DNA from 4 places in the Rhizobium sophoriradicis genome. Region 1 is predicted to be linked to each of the others. Evidence: predicted binding sites of a transcription regulator. Region 1 holds the regulator's gene; each other region holds the start of a gene.

Region 1 (4,393 bases):
TTCGACCGCACGGTCGGCATCATGACAGAGCATGATTTCGGCGCCCTCATTGCGGGCCCAGTTCAGATAGTGATCCTTGGGCTCCGAACCAAGGGGTACGGCCATGTTCATGCGGTAGCCGAAACGCGCCGCCCCCTCGACCAGCGAATGCAGCACGTTGTTGCCGTCGCCTGTCCAGGCGATGGTCTTGCCCTTGATCGGGCCACGATGCTCCTCGAAGGTCATGATGTCGGCCATGATCTGGCAGGGATGGGTATCATCCGTCAGCGCGTTGATCACGGGCACGGTCGCATGCTCGGCAAGCTCCAGCAGGCGCGAGTGCTCGGTGGTGCGGATCATGATCGCATCAACATAACGCGACAGCACCTTGGCGGTGTCGCCGATTGTCTCGGCGCGGCCGAGCTGCATTTCGGTGCCTGACAAAAACAGCGTTTCGCCGCCGAGCTGTCGCATGCCGACGTCGAAGGAGACGCGGGTGCGCGTCGACGGCTTTTCGAAGATCATCGCCAGCATCTTGCCGGCGAGCGGCTTGTCACCCTGGCCTGCCTTGAAGGCCTGCTTGCGGGCAAGCGCATCGTTCATGATGGTTCTGAGGTCGGCCGATGTGACGGCCGAAAGATCGAGGAAATGTTTAGGAGCCATGTTCTTACCTGTCGTGCGCCCGAAGGCGGCAATCCCTTCAAGCCGTCTTCTTGACCTTGGAGGCGCGGATGCTCTCGGCGGCGCTCTCGAGGCGGGCGAGACCCTCGCGGGCTTCCTCGGCGGTGACGACGAGCGGCGGAAGAAGGCGGATGACGTTGTCACCTGCCGGCACACCGAGCAGATGCGCCGCGCGGATCGCCTGCAGCAGCTCGGCCGAGGGTACGGCCGCCTTGACGCCGAGCAGCAGGCCCTCGCCCCTGATATCCTCGATCACATCGGGATAACGGTCCTTCAGCGAGGCCAGCCCCTGACGGAAGACCAAGGCGACGTCGCGCACATGTTCCAGGAAGCCGTCGGCGAGGATGACGTCGAGCACGGCGCCGCCGACGGCCATGGCCAGCGGATTGCCGCCATAGGTCGAACCATGGGTGCCGGCCTTCATGCCGGAGGCGGCCTCAGCAGTGGCAAGGCAGGCGCCGAGCGGGAAACCGCCGCCGATGCCCTTGGCGACAGCCATGATGTCGGGTGTGATGCCCGACCACTCATGGGCGAAGAGCTTGCCGGTGCGGCCAACCCCGGTCTGGACCTCGTCAAGGATCAGCAGCAGGCCTTTCTCGTCGCAGATCCGGCGCAGCGCCTTCATGAACTCAGCCGTGGCGGGGCGCACGCCGCCCTCGCCCTGCACCGGCTCTATGAGGATTGCCGCCGTCGCATCGGTGATCGCGGCGCGTACCGCTTCGATGTCGCCGAACGGCACCTGATCGAAGCCCGGCGTCTTGGGGCCGAAGCCTTCGAGATATTTCTCCTGGCCGCCGGCGGCGATCGTCGCAAGCGTGCGCCCATGGAAGGCGCCTTCGAAGGTGATGATATGGAAGCGCTCGGGATGGCCCTTGGAAAACTGATAGCGGCGCGCCGTCTTGATCGCGCATTCGAGCGCCTCGGCACCGGAATTGGTGAAGAACACCTTGTCGGCAAAGGTGGCGTCCGTCAGCCGTTTGGCCAAGCGCTCCTGGCCGGGGATCTCATAGATGTTGGAGAGGTGCCAGACCTTGTCGGCCTGCTCCTTCAAGGCGGCGACCACATGCGGATTGCCGTGGCCGACCGAGGTGACGGCGACGCCGGCGCCGAAATCGAGATAACGCTCGCCGCTTTCGGTGATCAGCCATACGCCCTCGCCTCGCTCGAACCGCAGCGGGGCACGAGAATAGGTGTCATAAAGCGGCGCGGCTTCGGCCATGGCGCGGTCTCCCGATCAGTGTGTTGTCAAGCACGGACTCCGGCTAAGAAAACTGGGCCCGAAAAATCAAAAATGCCGCCTTTCGGCGGCGATCGGTACTATTTCCTTTTCGCGCTGCAATGTCAACAAAACTGCGCCCTTAGCGCATGCAGCAAGCTTGTACAGCGGCATTTTCAGCCTTCAACAGGCATTATTGCAGAAATGACACGCAGGGGCAGCAAGTTGGGGAAAACTACGAATTCGATTCATCCGGATTCCCGCGACTCTTGTCACGGAGTCAGCCTCACACTAGGTTAAAGTTCAATTACTAGACTGCATGCGGCGGAACTAGTCACCAAAATTGATCAAGCGTTTCTTGTTTCGGAGGCTTCCGGGACAACGGTGAGGGATTCTGCCATCACCAACGCAAAAGGTGGAGACAGGGCATGAACTGGACAGACGAGCGGGTCGAGAAACTCAAGAAGCTGTGGTCCGAAGGGCTGAGCGCCAGCCAGATCGCGGCACAACTTGGCGGCGTGAGCCGAAACGCCGTTATCGGCAAGGTGCACCGGCTGAGCCTTCCCGGCCGCGCCAAGGCGGGCGGCACTGCCACTGCGGCGCGCACGCCGAAGCGCCAGACATCTGCGCCGCGCGCGCCGAACTACGCCTCCCGGATCACCACCCGCACCGTGACCCGGCAGCAGGGCGCAACGATGCTGAAGGAAGAGATCGAGATCGAAACGATCGAGGAAATGGAATACGTGCCGAAAGGCAACGTGGTCGTGCCGATTTCCCGCCGCCTCGGCCTGACGGAGCTGACCGAACGCACCTGCAAATGGCCGGTCGGCGATCCTCTGAAGGACGACTTCCACTTCTGCGGCTGCGAATCCCCGGACAATTCACCCTATTGCAGCTATCACCAGAAGCTCGCCTATCAGCCGGTCAACGAACGCCGCCGGGCGGCAGCGCGGGTCAGCTGAGCGGGCGACATTGTTGAGATGCAAAAACGGGCTGGAAGGCCCGTTTTTTGTTTGAGTGTGTTGGGTGTGGCTGCCCCTCATCCGCCTGCCGGCACCTTCTCCCCGCCTGCGGGGCGAAGGGATATGCCGCACCCTCTCGGTTTCTCACCAAGCTCTCGTGGGGCACGTCCCCTCGCCCCGTTTACGGGGAGAGGGCTAGGGTGAGGGGCGGAGCTTGCTCGACTTTGTCAGAAACCCCTCAGGCTTCCATCGAATAACCGGCGCCGCGGACGGTGCGGATGACGTCCTGCATGTTGGAGAAGTTCAACGCCTTGCGCAGGCGGCCGACATGGACGTCGACGGTGCGTTCGTCGACATAGATATCGTGGCCCCAGACGCCGTCGAGCAGTTGCGAGCGGGAGAAGACGCGGCCCGGCGACGACATCAGGAATTCCAAGAGGCGGAATTCGGTCGGGCCGAGGCGGACTTCGCGGCTCTTGCGATGGACGCGGTGAGTTTCGCGGTCGAGCTCGATATCGCCGCATTTCAGCACCGAGGACAGCACCTCCGGGCGGGCGCGGCGCAGCATCGCCTTGACGCGGGCGACGAGCTCGGGGGTCGAGAACGGTTTGACGACATAATCGTCGGCGCCGGTGGACAGCCCGCGGACGCGCTCGCTCTCCTCGCCGCGCGCCGTCAGCATGATGATCGGCAGCCGTTCGGTTTCCGGCCGCATGCGCAGGCGCCGGCAGAGTTCGATACCGGAGACGCCGGGCAACATCCAGTCGAGGATGAGAAGATCGGGCGTTCGCTCCTGAAGCCTGATTTCGGCCTCGTCGCCGCGCAGGATGGTATCGACTTCGAAGCCTTCCGCTTCGAGATTATAGCGGAGAAGCACGCTGAGGGCCTCTTCGTCTTCAACAACTGCTACTCTCGGGATCATGCGTGTCCGTCTCCTCGCGCACGATCCTTAAACCGGGGGTGATTTAAGCAAGGGATCCCGCGCAAAATCAAAAATTGGCTGCAACCTCTTTGCGCGCCCGGACGGGCGCGCACGCAATAGGCTGGGTCCGGCACGGTTATTCCGTGGCGGCACCGACGGTGTTGGCGCTGTCGTCCTTCGGACGGTCGCCTTCCGGCTGAGCGCCGGTCGCCATGTAGTAGATCGTTTCAGCGATATTGGTGGCGTGATCGCCGATGCGCTCGATGTTCTTGGCGCAGAAGAGAAGATGCGTGCAGCTGGTGATGTTGCGCGGATCTTCCATCATATAGGTCAGGAGTTCGCGGAACAGCGAGGTGTACATCGCGTCGATCTCGTTGTCGCGCTCGCGAATGGCGGTCGCCTTGTCGGCGGCGCGCGTCGTATAGACGTCGAGCACTTCCTTGAGCTGGACAAGGGCCAGCTCGGACAGGTGCTCAAGACCGCGGGCGAGCTTGCGCGGAACGCCGGTGCTCTGCACGGCGATGACGCGCTTGGCGGTGTTCTTGCCGAGGTCGCCGACACGTTCGAGATCGGCGGCGATGCGGATCGAACCCATGATTTCGCGCAGGTCCGAGGCCATCGGCTGACGACGGG
Region 2 (4,393 bases), 2.0 Mb from region 1:
GGTAAATTGCGCACTATAGAATTCCCGCGCATCAAGGGCGGAAAGGCTTTTGACCTTTCGACGGGATGGTTTGCGGAAGTCATGGACAATATAGGCCAGAAATACAAAGAAGCATGATTGACGGATGGTTAATAAGGTGTCTTTGCTTGTTCCTGAGGAATGGGAGGAGACACCATGTCGTTTGAAGCCTGGCTCGCTTTTGCGGCCGCATCCGCCATTATGCTGGCCATACCGGGACCGACGATACTGCTCGTCGTCTCATACGCGCTTGGCCATGGACGCAGGACGGCGTTTGCGACGGTGAGCGGCGTGGCGCTAGGCGACTTCACCGCGATGACGGCTTCACTCTTCGGTCTCGGCGCCGTCCTCGCCGCCTCAGCCGGTCTTTTCACCGTCCTCAAGTGGATCGGCGGCGCCTACCTGATATGGCTCGGAATCAAGCTCTGGCGGGCTCCCGTCATCGGCGAGCCGGTTGCCGACAACGACAATCTTCCGGAGGAAAAATCGCTCAGGATTTTCCTCCACGCCTACCTCGTTACCGCCCTCAATCCGAAGAGCATCATCTTCTTTGTCGCCTTCGTGCCGCAGTTTCTCAACCCGGCTCTTCCCTTCTTCGGGCAGATGGCGATCATGGAAGCGACCTTCCTCGTGCTGGCGATTCTCAACGCTTCCACCTACGCATTTCTCGCTCATAGCGCGCGCGGACTGATTCGCAAGGCGAGCGTCCAGCGCGCCGTAAACCGCACCGGCGGCACGCTGCTGATCGCTGCAGGCGCCGTAACGGCCGGCTATCGCCGTATTGCAGCGTAGAAACATTCCGTGGTTGCCGGAATGCAACGAATAGGTTAATGGGGTCATCGGATTTAAGCTTTTTAGTAACTTTTATAACGCTGCCGGGGCGGCGCGATTTCACGAAAGTGACGGAATGGTAGCGATCGGATTGTCCGGCCTGAAACGCAGTCTTGTCGTTTCTACGGTGCTCTGCTGCGGCGTGATGACCGGCTGCACCAGCGTCGAATACACCTCTCAGGCCGAATTGACAGCCGCTCAGATAGTGGTGCCGACACCCAAGCCCGGCGAAGAGGCAACGCTGGCCGCGATCCCGACGGCCGAGGGCGCAGCTGGCCAGGCGGTCGCCGGCGCCATGCTTCCGCAAACGCAGACATCCCCCGCGCTGACCGCAACGGCGATGCCGACGGTTACGGCGTCTCAGACCGCTGATCTCACCATGCAGGCAGGCATACAGCCGGCAGCCTATGCGCAGATCCCGCTGACGCCCGAGATGACGGCGATCCAATCCGTCGTGCCGACGCCGCGTCCGGTGACCCCGGCACAGCCGGCGACGCAGCTTGCCTTTGCCGCGACGCCGCAGAACAATGCGCTTGCAGCACTCGCGGCAGTCGACACAACCCCGCGTTCCAGCATGGATTACGGCTTCGACGAATCCGGGCCGATCGATCCGCCGACGGCTCCGCCAATGTTCAGCGACGACGACAAGGACGATGCGCCGACTGTCGAAAAGAGCTTCGTCACCAAGCTCATCCAGAAATATTCGAAAGTCTACGAAATTCCCGAGACGCTGCTCCACCGCATCGTCCATCGCGAGAGCCGCTATAATCCGAAGGCTTACAACAAGCGCGGCTATTTCGGTCTCATGCAGATCAAATACAACACTGCCAAATCGATGGGCTATGACGGCGCGCCGGGCGGTCTCTTCGATGCCGAGACCAATATCAAATATGCCGCGAAATATCTGCGTGGCGCGTGGCTCGTCTCCGACAACAAGGAAGATGATGCCGTCCGCCTCTATGCGCGAGGCTATTATTATGACGCCAAGCGCAAGGGCATGAACGACATCGCCCAAGGCAATTACTGACCACCACCACAACAGAAACGGCTTCGATGCTACCGCCTATGGCTGCGTCTGGACCTGCCGCTCTGATCCGGCCTGCTGTTGCGGCACTCCCGATTGCGGCGACGCCGCCAGGACTGCCTTGAGAAGCGTCTGCGGCTGATAACCGAGCCAGCTAGGCGTCAGGCCGAGCCGGACGACGACGAGATTGGCGGACGGCACGATCGCCATGCTCTGCCCATCATGCCCCGTCAGCCAGAACGTATCCTCCGGCAGCCCGAATGCAGCGCTGCGGCCACTGGGGGCGAGCCACGCCTGGCCCTGCGTATACCGGCCGTTCGACGCTGCCGTCGGCGTGCGCATGGCGCCAACGAACCCCTCCGGCAACAGCCGCCGGCCGTTCCACACGCCATCCTGCAGCAGGAACTGTCCGAAACGCGCCCAGTCATGCGCAGTCGCATAGAGGTAGGAGCTTCCGGTAAAGGTGCCGCGCGCGTCGAGCTCGAAGACGGCGCTGGTCATGCCGAGGGGCGAGAAGAGCGCGTCATGCGGATAGGAAAAAGCTGCCTGCGCATTGCCGACCCTGTCCATCCAGATGCGTGACAAGAGCACAGCCGTGCCGCTCGAATAGCGGAAGCGCTGGCCGGGTGCCGCCTCCATCGGCGCATTGGCCGGCAGCGATACCATGTCGGGATCGAGATAGAGCATGCGCGTCACATCGGCGACGCTGCCATAATCCTCATTGAAGGCAAGGCCGCTCTCCATTCCGAGCAGGTCGGAAACCTTGATCCTGGCACGCTGATCGTCCTTCCACTGCGCCATCAGGTGATCGTCGTCGAAGGAGATCTTGCCGTCGAGCATCAGCCGGCCGAGGATGGCCGCGTTCACCGTCTTCGTCATCGACCAGCCGATCAGCGGCGCCCTCGACGAAAATCCGGGACCATAGGCCTCGGCGACGATACGGCCGTCGCGCACCACCACGATCGCCCGCATGGCCGGGCCGGCAAGTCGGGCATCGGCCAGCACCGCGGCGATCTTCGCGTCCGCATGGCCGACGCTCTCTCCCTGCGGCCATAACGCATCGCTCGTCTCCATCTTGGCAGGCGGACCGAAGGGCGCGGCATTCGCCGCCGCCTCGAAATCGCCGTCCGGCACGCTGGTGCAGCCGAGCCCGCCGCGATAGAGCGCATAACTTGATGCAAAGAGCCCCATGAAGCGCGCCGTTACCCGGCCGTTGTCGCGGTCGACGCTAACGCGCACCAGCCGCAGCAGCGGGTTTCCCGGCGCCTGCACGTCGTCCTCCAGCACGTCTTCGGCGTTGCGGCCGGCAATGAAGACATTGGAGCAGACGATCTTGGCGGCATAGCCGTCGCCGACGCGCAAAAGCTCCGGCGGCCAAGCAAAGAGCCAGGCGGCGCCGGCAACGACGATGAGAACGAGAAGGAGAGCAAGCGCCTTAAGGGCACGCAGGACAAATCGCATGGCATTCCTCCGAATGCGCGGAGAGAAGCAGGAATTGCGTGCGGCGGAAAGGGGGCGGCGCGAAGAAGATCCGTCGCCTTGATCACTTTCCCAGGAGGATGAGAACATTTTGCGCGGCGCCGGCCCACAGTCCACGTCATCAAACTGTAGCAGTGGCGCGCTACACGCCCTGAACGCTAAAAAGGTGACAGACTCATGTCAGAATTTGCACCGGATGCCGGCTTCCGCAAGAACCGGAAACTCAAGGACGCCCTTCTCCGCCACAAGGCTTTTTCGAAGGAAGGTTTTTCCGAGCGTCTCTTCGGCCTTCTCTTCTCCGGCCTCGTCTACCCGCAGATCTGGGAAGATCCGGATCTCGACATGCAGGCGATGGAGCTGAAGCCCAACCACCGCATCGTCACCATCGGCTCCGGCGGCTGTAACATGCTCGCCTATCTCTCCAAGGCGCCGGCATCGATCGACGTCGTCGATCTCAACCCGCACCACATCGCGCTGAACCGCCTGAAGCTTGCCGCCTTCAAGCACCTGCCCGGTCACGCCGATCTCGTCCGCTTCCTGGCGATGCCGAACGAGAAGTCGAACAGCCGCGCCTACGACCGGCATCTTGCCGCCAGGCTCGACGAGGCGACCCGCAGCTACTGGAACGGCCGCAAGTTCGGCCGCCGCCGCGTCACCGTCTTCGACCGCAACATCTATGAAACCGGCCTGCTCGGCCGCTTCATCGGTGCAGCTCACCTTCTTGCCCGCCTGCATGGCGTCAAGCTGCGCGAAATGACCAAGACCCGCTCGGTCCGCGAACAGCGCCAGTTCTTCGACGAGCAGATCGCGCCGCTTTTCGAAAAGCCGGTTGTTCGCTGGATCACCGGCCGCAAGAGCTCGCTCTTCGGCCTCGGCATTCCGCCGCAGCAATATGACGAGCTCGCAAGCCTTGCTGCCGATCATTCGATCGCGCCGGTGCTGAAGCACCGCCTGGAAAAGCTCGCCTGTCATTTCCCGATGCGCGACAACTATTTCGCCTGGCAGGCCTTCGGCCGCCGCTACGGCACTGAAGAGGAAGGT
Region 3 (4,393 bases), 330 kb from region 1:
CGATGATCGAGGCCGTCACCTGCACGCCGCCGGTGCCCCAGCCGTAGGGCATCGGCATTTCGCGCGAGGCAAACGGCACCTGGTAGCCGGGAATGGCGATGGCCTTCAGGATGGCGCGGCGGATCATCCGCTTCGTCTGTTCATCCAGATAGGCGAAGTTGTAGCTGGCAAGATCGCTCATTCGGCGGCTTCCTTCAAATCTTCGCCCCTGTTGCGGGCGGCTTCGAATTCGCTTCGCATGCGGCGAACGAGATCGAGTTCGGCCTGGAAGTCCACATAGTGCGGAAGCTTCAGGTGCTCGACGAAGCCGGTCGCCTGGACGTTGTCGGAGTGCGAGATGACGAATTCCTCGTCCTGGGCCGGCGCGGTGATATCCTCGCCGAGCTCTTCAGCCCGCAGCGCGCGATCGACCAGCGACATCGCCATCGCTTTGCGCTCGCTCTGGCCGAAGACCAGGCCGTAACCGCGGGTGAATTGCGGCGGCGCCTTGGCGGAACCCTTGAACTGGTTGACCATCTGGCATTCGGTGATCTGGATGACGCCGAGCGAGACGGCGAAACCGAGTTCCGGCACCTCGAATTCGACCTCGACCTCGCCGATGCGGATCTCGCCGGTGAAGGGATGGTTGCGGCCGTAACCGCGCTGGGTGGAATAACCGAGCGCCAGCAAAAAGCCTTCGTCGCCGCGGGCGAGCGCCTGCAGGCGCAGGTCGCGGCTCATCGGGAATTCCATCGGCTCGCGCGTCAGGTCGCCGACCTCGTGATCCTCCGGCATATCGCCATCGGCCTCGATCAACCCTTCCTCGTCGAGGATTTCGGAGACGCGCATGACGCGGCCGGTTTCGGCTGTACGCAGGGCGGGCCCCTCGACCGTCTCGTCGGTAAGCAGCGAGGGATCGAGCAGGCGATGGGTATAATCGAAGGTCGGTCCGAGAAGCTGGCCGCCCGGCAGATCCTTGTAGGTCGCCGAGATACGGCGTTCGATCGTCATATTAGCCGTGTCGAGCGGCTTGGAATAACCGAAGCGCGGCAGCGTCGTGCGATAGGCGCGCAGCAGGAAGATCGCCTCGATCATGTCGCCGCGCGACTGGCGGATGGCGAGGCCTGCGAGCGTGCGGTCGAAAAGCGAGGCCTCGGCCATGACACGGTCGACGGCGAGTGCCAGCTGCGCGACGATCTGGTCGATGCCGATCGCCGGCAGCGAACGGTCGCCGCGGCGGCGGTCGGCAAGCAGGCGGTGGGCATGGGCGATGGCGGCCTCGCCACCCTTGACGGCAACATACATGAGCTCAGATTTCCGTTGCTGTGATCTTGGTGGTGCGCGGCAGGCAGAGGAAGCGCTCGCCCGAGGTCAGCACGATGTCGATGCCCCGCGGGAAGAGCGCGCGGTTCTCGGCCCAGAGCCGCAGAAAGGTCTCCGGCAGGCCGACAGGAGCGATCTCGGTCACGCTCTGGATGCCGGGTCCGATCAGTGCCAGCCGGCGCCCACCCTCGAGGTCGGAAAGTTCGATGATGAGCGTCGTCGAGCGGTCGGGATATTCCTGCGTGCCTGAGGCGAAGAGGCCGAAGGGGCAGAGCGCGGCATCGGCTTCTGTGAAGGCGAAGCGTGCCTCGGCCTTCTCCGTGGTCAGCGGCGCGCCGGCGTGGAAGCCGAGCCAATCCGGCACGGCGGATTTCGCCAGCCCCTGGGAAAGCCAGACCGGCGTATCGTGATCGCAAAGCGTCAGCGCGATCGCGCCGGCGGCAACGCCGAGCGGCACAGGCGGCGCGACGTCGGGCTGAACGGTCTCAATCGTACCGGGACGGGCCATGCCGTCCATCAGCAGCTTGAAGACGCCCTGGGCATGGAAGACCGGCTCGGCAAAGCCGCCGGTCAAGGCTTCCGTCTTGAAACCCATCAGTTGTCTCCCCGCACCATGGTGAAGAAGTCGACGCGGGTCGCCGCCGTCTCGTCGGCCTTGCGGCGTTCGGCAGCAGCGATTCGCTCAGTGATCGGCAAAAGCAGCGCCCGTTCGACGAAATCCTTCGTCGCTTCCTCCTGCCAGAGCGCATCGAAGATCGCCGCAAGCCGCGCCTTCTCGTGGTCGGTGCCGAGCGCCTGCGCATGGCCGACCGAACCGGAGTCGAGCCGGACCGTCGCGCGCGTTACCGTCACCTCGCCAAGATTGAAGGGAGCGCCGCCGCCGCCGATACGTCCGCGCACCATCACCAGCCCGGTCTCCGGTCCGCGCACCGGATGCGCCGCAGGCTTTTGCGGCAACGCAATCCAGGCCGCCGAGAGTTCGCTGCGTTCCGCCCGCGCCAGCAGATCGGCGGCGCGCTTGCGCCCGGATGCCGTCTGTGACGCAGCGTTTTTCCTATCCGCTGATATCATCGCCGCTTCCCTTAAAATGTCTATTGATATAGACAACCATACAAGCTATGCCTAATCCTAAATCGATGTCGTGACAAGCGTGTGACGTCGTCAGGATGAAATGGCAGGGCTGGGCGGAATGGCGGGATTGAAGCAGGTGCAAAGGCAGACCGGTGTGGCGCTCTGGCGCCAGATCGCCGATCGGATCCGCGAAGCGATCAGCGGCGGCGCCTATGACGAAACCGGAATGGTGCCGCCGGAAACTGTCCTGGCGCTGCAATTCGGCGTCAACCGGCATACGGTCCGCAGCGCTTTGGCGGCTTTGGCGCAGGAAGGCATCGTGCGCGCGGTACAAGGCCGCGGCACGCTGATCGAGCGCAAGGAGCGGCTGAATTTCCCGATCACCCGACGCACCCGCTTCACGTCAGGCATCGGCGACCAGGCGCGCGAGATGCGTGGCCTTCTGCTCGATGAGGCCGAGGAGGAAGCGAGTGCCGAAGTCGCCCGCTGGCTGGGGCTGAAGCAGGGGGAACGGGTGATCCGGCTGGAAACATTACGCCATGCCGACAAGCGGCCGGTTTCGAAGGCGACCAGCTGGTTTCCCGCCAAGCGTTTCGCCGGGATCGGGCAAGCCTATCGTAAACACGAATCGATCACCAAGGGCTTCGCCGAACTCGGCGTGTCGGACTATGTCCGCGCGACGACCGAGGTGACGGCCGCCCATGCGAGTGCAGCCGATATGGCCGATCTCGAACTCACACCCGGCGCGATCCTTTTGATCGCCAAGGCGATGAACACTGATCTCGACGGCGTGCCGGTGCAATATTCGATCAGCCGTTTCGCGGCCGACCGGGTGCAGTTCACGATCGAAAATTGAGATGCGACGTGCCGGCCGCTTACGGCCGGCACGTCACGACCGGGCTTTAATGCGCGCCGGACATGTCGCCGAGCACTTCCTTCGACGCCACGGTCGAATCCGCCTTCAGCTTGTAGACCATGGGAACGCCGGTCGCGAGGTTGAGGGCAAGCACGCCTTCCTTGGTCAGCTTGTCCAGCACCATGACGAGCGAACGCAGCGAATTGCCGTGCGCGGCGACCAGCACTTTCTCGCCGCGCAGCACCCGGGGCAGGATGTCGGTGAGATAATAGGGCCAGACGCGGGCGCCGGTATCGCGCAGGCTTTCGCCGCCGGGAGGCGGAACGTCATAGGAGCGGCGCCAGATATGCACCTGCTCCTCGCCCCATTTGGCGCGGGCATCGTCCTTGTTGAGCCCGGAAAGGTCGCCGTAGTCGCGCTCGTTCAGCGCCTGGTCGCGGATCGTCTGCAGGTCTGGCTGGCCGACCTTGTCGAGGATGAGCTTCAGCGTGTGTTGGGCGCGCACCAGCGCCGAGGTATAGGCGACGTCGAATTTGATCCCGTATTCGGCGAGTGCGGCGCCGCCGGCATTGGCTTCCTGGATGCCGAGCTCGGTCAAATCGGGATCCTTCCAGCCGGTGAAGAGATTCTTCAGATTCCAGTCGCTCTGGCCGTGGCGAACGAGGACGAGGGTTCCGCTCATGAATATGTCTCCGAAATGTCGTTATTGGGAAGAAAGCCCGAGCACGTCGAGCATGGAATAGAGACCCGGTTTCTTGTCGCGCGCCCAGAGAGCCGCCTTGATAGCGCCGCGCGCGAAGATCGAGCGGTCTGCCGCACTGTGCGACAGGGTGACGATTTCGCCTTCTCCGGCGAAAAGCACGGAATGCTCGCCGATGACGGAACCGCCGCGCAGCGTCGCAAAGCCGATCGTGCCGGCCTCACGGGCGCCGGTATGGCCGTCTCGCACCCTGACCGATTTCGAGGCAAGATCGATATTGCGGCCCTTGGCCGCGGCTTCGCCGAGGAGAAGGGCGGTGCCGGAAGGCGCATCCACCTTGTGCTTGTGGTGCATTTCCAGGATTTCAATGTCCCAGTCATCATCGTCGAGCGCGCGGGCTGCCTGCTGCGCCATCACGCTGAGCAGGTTGACGCCAAGGCTCATATTGCCCGATTTGACGATGC
Region 4 (4,393 bases), 1.9 Mb from region 1:
ACGGTAAGGAGATCGTGGTCCTCGCCATGTGCTATTGCGGAGATATAACGGCGGGGGAAAAGGCGACGGCCAGATTGCGGGCGATCGGCAATCCGATTGCCGATGTCGTCGGTCCGGTCCCGTTTACCGGCTGGCAGCAGGCATTCGATCCGCTTCTGACACCCGGCGCGCGCAATTACTGGAAGAGCCAGGATTTCGCATCCCTCTCGGATGCGGCGATCGACATGCTGCTGAAAGCCGTGCGCAAGCTGCCAGGGCCGGAATGCGAAATATTCATCGGCCATGTCGGTGGGGCCGCCGGGCGTATTCCTACCGAAGCCACGGCATTTCCGCAGCGCAGCTCGCATTTCGTCATGAATGTGCATGCGCGCTGGCGGGAAACCGGAATGGATGCAAGCTGCATCGGCTGGGCGCGCGAACTCTTCGAGGCAACCAAGCCGCATGCTGTGGGTACGGCCTATATCAACTTCATGCCGGAGGATGAGACGGATCGGGTCGAGATGGCTTATGGCGCCAATTATGCGCGTCTCGCTGAAATCAAGCTGCGCTATGATCCGAACAACCTGTTCCGCATGAACCAGAATGTGAAACCGCTGGCGGCTGTGCGGGTAGCCTGATTGGTGCGGTCAGGCGACTGTCAAAACCCTTCCCCACACGGGGGGAGGGACTAGTTGTGCGCGCCAGCTGGAGCAGACATCGGAATGATGAAATGGATCCGAGCCTCTCTTTCCACTCAGATGACTAGCCACCAGGCCTTGGCGTGATCGTCACGTCGGCGCCATGGGCATCGCGCAGATCGCCTTCATGTCCAGGCAGCCGGTCGGCCGCCCGGTGCAGCAGGATCGACGCATAGCCTTGCGAGCGCGTGCCCTCGATCAGCGTGATGTCGGCATTTCCGGGATTGTCGGAGCGCTCGAACCATTCGACAGGGTGGTGCAGGAAGTTCATTTCGACCGCCCGATTGGTGACGCCATGGCCGACAATGGCGATGTTATGGTCGTCGTTCTCGCCGTCGCGCATCACCGTCTGGAGGAAGAGCCGCACCCGTTGAGCGACGTCCGCCCGGCTCTCGCCATCGGGTGGACGCGCATAGAACTTGCCGCTATTGCTGCGCAGACGCGCCCATTTTTCGAATTCCTCGGGAAATTTCTGTTTTCTCTCGGAATGGTCGTAGATTTCGGTAAAGAGGCCGAAATCCTGCTCGCGCAGCAGATAATCTTCCCTGACATCGCCGACGAAATCTTCCGGAAGGGCATCGAGCAAAGCGTCTTTGCTCTGTCGTGTTCTAAGAAACGGCGAGTACCAGATGCGTAGCTTCTGAAATCCGCTGTCGGGCAATCCCCGCAGATAGGATGTGATCACGCAGCCGGCCTCCAAAGCCTGCCGGTAGCCCCATTGCGTCAGTGGCACGCTGTGGTCGCCGAACTGCCGATAGGCCCGTTCATCGATGTTGCCGAGGGATTCGCCGTGGCGAACGAGAAAAAGGCGCATCAGCCGTCCCCGCATTGTCGGACGTGAATCGCCGCATCATGAACGCGAGCGATGCGCGGGGCAACATTGCAGGAAGGCGATTCCTGCCCCGACGATTGACTTATTGCCGTTGGGATAACCAGCGGTGCAGGCCTTTTCCCCAGTCTGTCATCTTCCTGAAACACGAGTCTGGTTTTGGAAGGCTATATGAAAGATGGGGCATGAGCCGTAGCTCGTGATAGACATGATGGAACCCAGACATTTCCGCACGCTCTTCATTTCCGATGTGCATCTCGGCTCGAAGGCCGCGAAGGCTGATTTCCTCCTGGACTTCCTGCGCTACCACGAAGCCGATACGATCGTGCTCGTCGGCGACATCGTCGATGGCTGGCGCCTGAAGCGCAGCTGGTATTGGCCGCAGGTCTGCAACGATGTCGTCCAGAAGCTCTTGCGCAAGGCACGCAAGGGCACGCGCGTCGTCTATATCCCCGGCAATCACGACGAGTTCCTGCGCGATTTTCCGGGCATGCATTTCGGAGGCATCGAGGTCGTCGAGCGGATGATGCATGACGGCGCCGACGGCAAGAAATACCTGATCCTGCATGGCGACGAGTTCGACGTCGTCGTTCGCAATGCCCGCCTGCTCGCCTATCTCGGCGACTGGGCCTACGATACGGCGATCCGCATCAACATCCTGCTGGCCGCCGTGCGCCGCCGCCTCGGTATGCCCTACTGGTCTTTCTCGGCCTGGGCCAAGCTGCAGGTCAAGCATGCCGTCAATTTCATCGGGGAATTCGAGCGCGTCGTCGCCGAAGAGGCGCGCAAGAGCGGTGCCGACGGGGTGATCTGCGGTCATATCCACCACGCGATCATTCAGGACATGGACGGCATCCGCTACATCAATACCGGCGATTGGGTCGAAAGCTGCACGGCGGTCGCCGAGCACGAGGACGGCACGTTTGAATTGATCACCTGGCGGGCGCTCGCCAGCACAGTGCCGGCGCTGACCGCGGTCGAGCGCGAAGAGGCGGAGCTGGCACCCCAGGCTGCCTGATTTCGGCTGATTATTTCGTGCCGGCGCGCCCGCGCCGGTACTTTCCAGGAATTTAGCCGGTACCGTCAGGCGATAGGCCCTATTTATTTTCTAAAACGTTTCAGCAGGGCTATTTCTCGCAATAGTCGCATCCGGGGTGGCCGTGGTAGGACAACGTCAGTTTCCTTCAGGTCCCCCCATGATTCCCGTTCACCATTCCCCGACGAGTGAGGGAGCGCCGCCGCGCTTCCGGCTGCTCAGCGCGCTTTCCTATTGTGCGCCGTTGCTGGTCAACGGCATCGTTCTGCCGTTCTTCCCCGTCTGGCTCGCGACCCACAGTTTCAGCGACCATGAGATCGGCATCATCCTTGCCATACCGATGGTGGTCCGGGTGCTGGTGGCGCCCATCGTCGCCATGATCGCCGACCGCTTGAAGGAACGCGCCGATGTGCTGCTGTGGTCGGGTGGCCTGTCGCTGCTGACGGCGATCGCGCTTTACTGGACGACAAGTTTCTGGCCGGTGACGATCGTCTATGCGCTGCAGGGCGCCACCTTCGCGCCGTATCTGCCGGTCGTCGAATCGATCGTCATCTCGGGCGTGCGCCGCTGGGGGCTCGATTACGGGTCGATGCGCGTATGGGGTTCGATCGCCTTCATCGCCTCGACGCTGGTCGGGGGGCAGTTGGTCAGCCGCTGGGGCGGCGGGATGGTGCTCATCGTCATGGTGTTCGGCTTTACCATGACGATCGTCATGGCGATCTTCTGTCCGCGCATCGGGCCGACGCGGCGGCGCGGCCAGCCGATAAACATTCCGGCGGCCACCGGCAGCGGCCTGCGCGAGCCGCATCTGCTGCTGCTTCTGATCGGCGTGGCCATCCAGCAGTCGAGCCATGCGGTGCTCAACACTTTTTCGTCGATCTACTGGCATCAGCTCGGCTTTTCCGGCACCGAAATAGGCCTGCTCTGGAGCGCCGGCGTTGCCTCGGAGGTGACGGTGTTCTTTCTTTCGAAGCGTCTAAACCGGCGCTTCGATGCATGGACGCTGATCCGCTTCGGCTGCGCCGTCAGCGTCTGCCGCTGGATCCTCTTTCCCATGAACACGGGCTTTGCCGGTTTCTTCCTGCTGCAATGTTTCCACGGCTTCACCTATGCCTTCGTACATACCGGCGTGCAGCGGCGGATCGTGGCGACGGTACAGGAAACGCAGGAATCATCGGCGCAAGGCGCCTATTTCTTCTATGTCGGCATGGCGATGGCGCTGATGACCCTGGCGTCCGGTTATCTCTATGCCTGGCTGGGCGTCGTCAGCTATTGCGTCATGGCGCTGGTCGCGCTCTGTGGCCTCGGCATCGTCATCGCAGCCTATTACCTTCAGCCCCAGAGGCTGCTTTCGGGCGGAAAAACCAGGGAGGCAGCGTAACGGAGGCCGGGCTGCCGGTCGCGGGCGAGCAGCAGCGGACCGTCGAGATCGACGAAATCGGCATTCTGGGCGAGCAGCACCGCCGGTGCCATGGCAAGCGAGGTGCCGACCATGCAGCCGATCATGATCGAGAAGCCGAGCCGCTCGGCCTCTGTCTTCATCGCCAGGGCCTCGGTGAGGCCGCCCGACTTATCGAGCTTGATATTGATCGCGTCATAGCGGTCGGCAAGGCTGGCGAGATCGCCGGTATGGTGGACGCTCTCGTCGGCGCAGACGAGCAGCGGGCGGCGGATCTCGGCAAGCAAGGCGTCGCGGCCAGCCGGCAGCGGCTGCTCGACGAGCGTCACACCCGCCTCCGCGGCGATGTTGAGGTGACGTTCCAGCACCGCTTCCGGCCAGCCTTCATTGGCATCGAGGATGATTGCGGCTTCCGGCGCGGCCGCGCGGACGGCGCGGATGCGGCTTTCATC

Evidence for each region. Region 1 encodes PhoB, which activates phosphate uptake and scavenging genes when phosphate is short. Its sites were predicted from a motif close to TGTCATNNANCTGTCAT; they were not measured.
Region 2: N2597_RS13495 (BtaA family protein) is a predicted target of PhoB. The motif match lies at 3,469-3,485, and genes of this name have one in related genera.
Region 3: phnF (phosphonate metabolism transcriptional regulator PhnF) is a predicted target of PhoB. The motif match lies at 2,444-2,460, and genes of this name have one in related genera.
Region 4: N2597_RS10440 (UDP-2,3-diacylglucosamine diphosphatase) is a predicted target of PhoB. The motif match lies at 1,637-1,653, and genes of this name have one in related genera.

The regions. Positions count from the first base shown of each region.
Region 1 covers NZ_CP104152.1:161,595-165,987, reverse strand. The annotation lists gene argF (ornithine carbamoyltransferase) at 1-642, opposite strand, end outside; gene N2597_RS00810 (aspartate aminotransferase family protein) at 680-1,879, opposite strand; gene N2597_RS00805 (GcrA family cell cycle regulator) at 2,305-2,838, shown strand; gene phoB (phosphate regulon transcriptional regulator PhoB) at 3,077-3,760, opposite strand; gene phoU (phosphate signaling complex protein PhoU) at 3,897-4,393, opposite strand, start outside.
Region 2 covers NZ_CP104152.1:2,703,258-2,707,650, forward strand. The annotation lists gene N2597_RS13475 (pyrophosphate--fructose-6-phosphate 1-phosphotransferase) at 1-117, shown strand, start outside; gene N2597_RS13480 (LysE family translocator) at 175-810, shown strand; gene N2597_RS13485 (transglycosylase SLT domain-containing protein) at 926-1,876, shown strand; gene N2597_RS13490 (serine hydrolase domain-containing protein) at 1,913-3,334, opposite strand; gene N2597_RS13495 (BtaA family protein) at 3,530-4,393, shown strand, end outside.
Region 3 covers NZ_CP104152.1:4,328,977-4,333,369, forward strand. The annotation lists gene N2597_RS21085 (alpha-D-ribose 1-methylphosphonate 5-phosphate C-P-lyase PhnJ) at 1-181, opposite strand, end outside; gene N2597_RS21090 (carbon-phosphorus lyase complex subunit) at 178-1,284, opposite strand; gene phnH (phosphonate C-P lyase system protein PhnH) at 1,289-1,897, opposite strand; gene phnG (phosphonate C-P lyase system protein PhnG) at 1,897-2,373, opposite strand; gene phnF (phosphonate metabolism transcriptional regulator PhnF) at 2,492-3,229, shown strand; gene N2597_RS21110 (2,3-bisphosphoglycerate-dependent phosphoglycerate mutase) at 3,276-3,911, opposite strand; gene dapB (4-hydroxy-tetrahydrodipicolinate reductase) at 3,933-4,393, opposite strand, start outside.
Region 4 covers NZ_CP104152.1:2,078,117-2,082,509, reverse strand. The annotation lists gene N2597_RS10450 (FAD-binding oxidoreductase) at 1-617, shown strand, start outside; gene N2597_RS10445 (histidine phosphatase family protein) at 742-1,491, opposite strand; gene N2597_RS10440 (UDP-2,3-diacylglucosamine diphosphatase) at 1,715-2,524, shown strand; gene N2597_RS10435 (MFS transporter) at 2,703-3,923, shown strand; gene dgcA (N-acetyl-D-Glu racemase DgcA) at 3,875-4,393, opposite strand, start outside.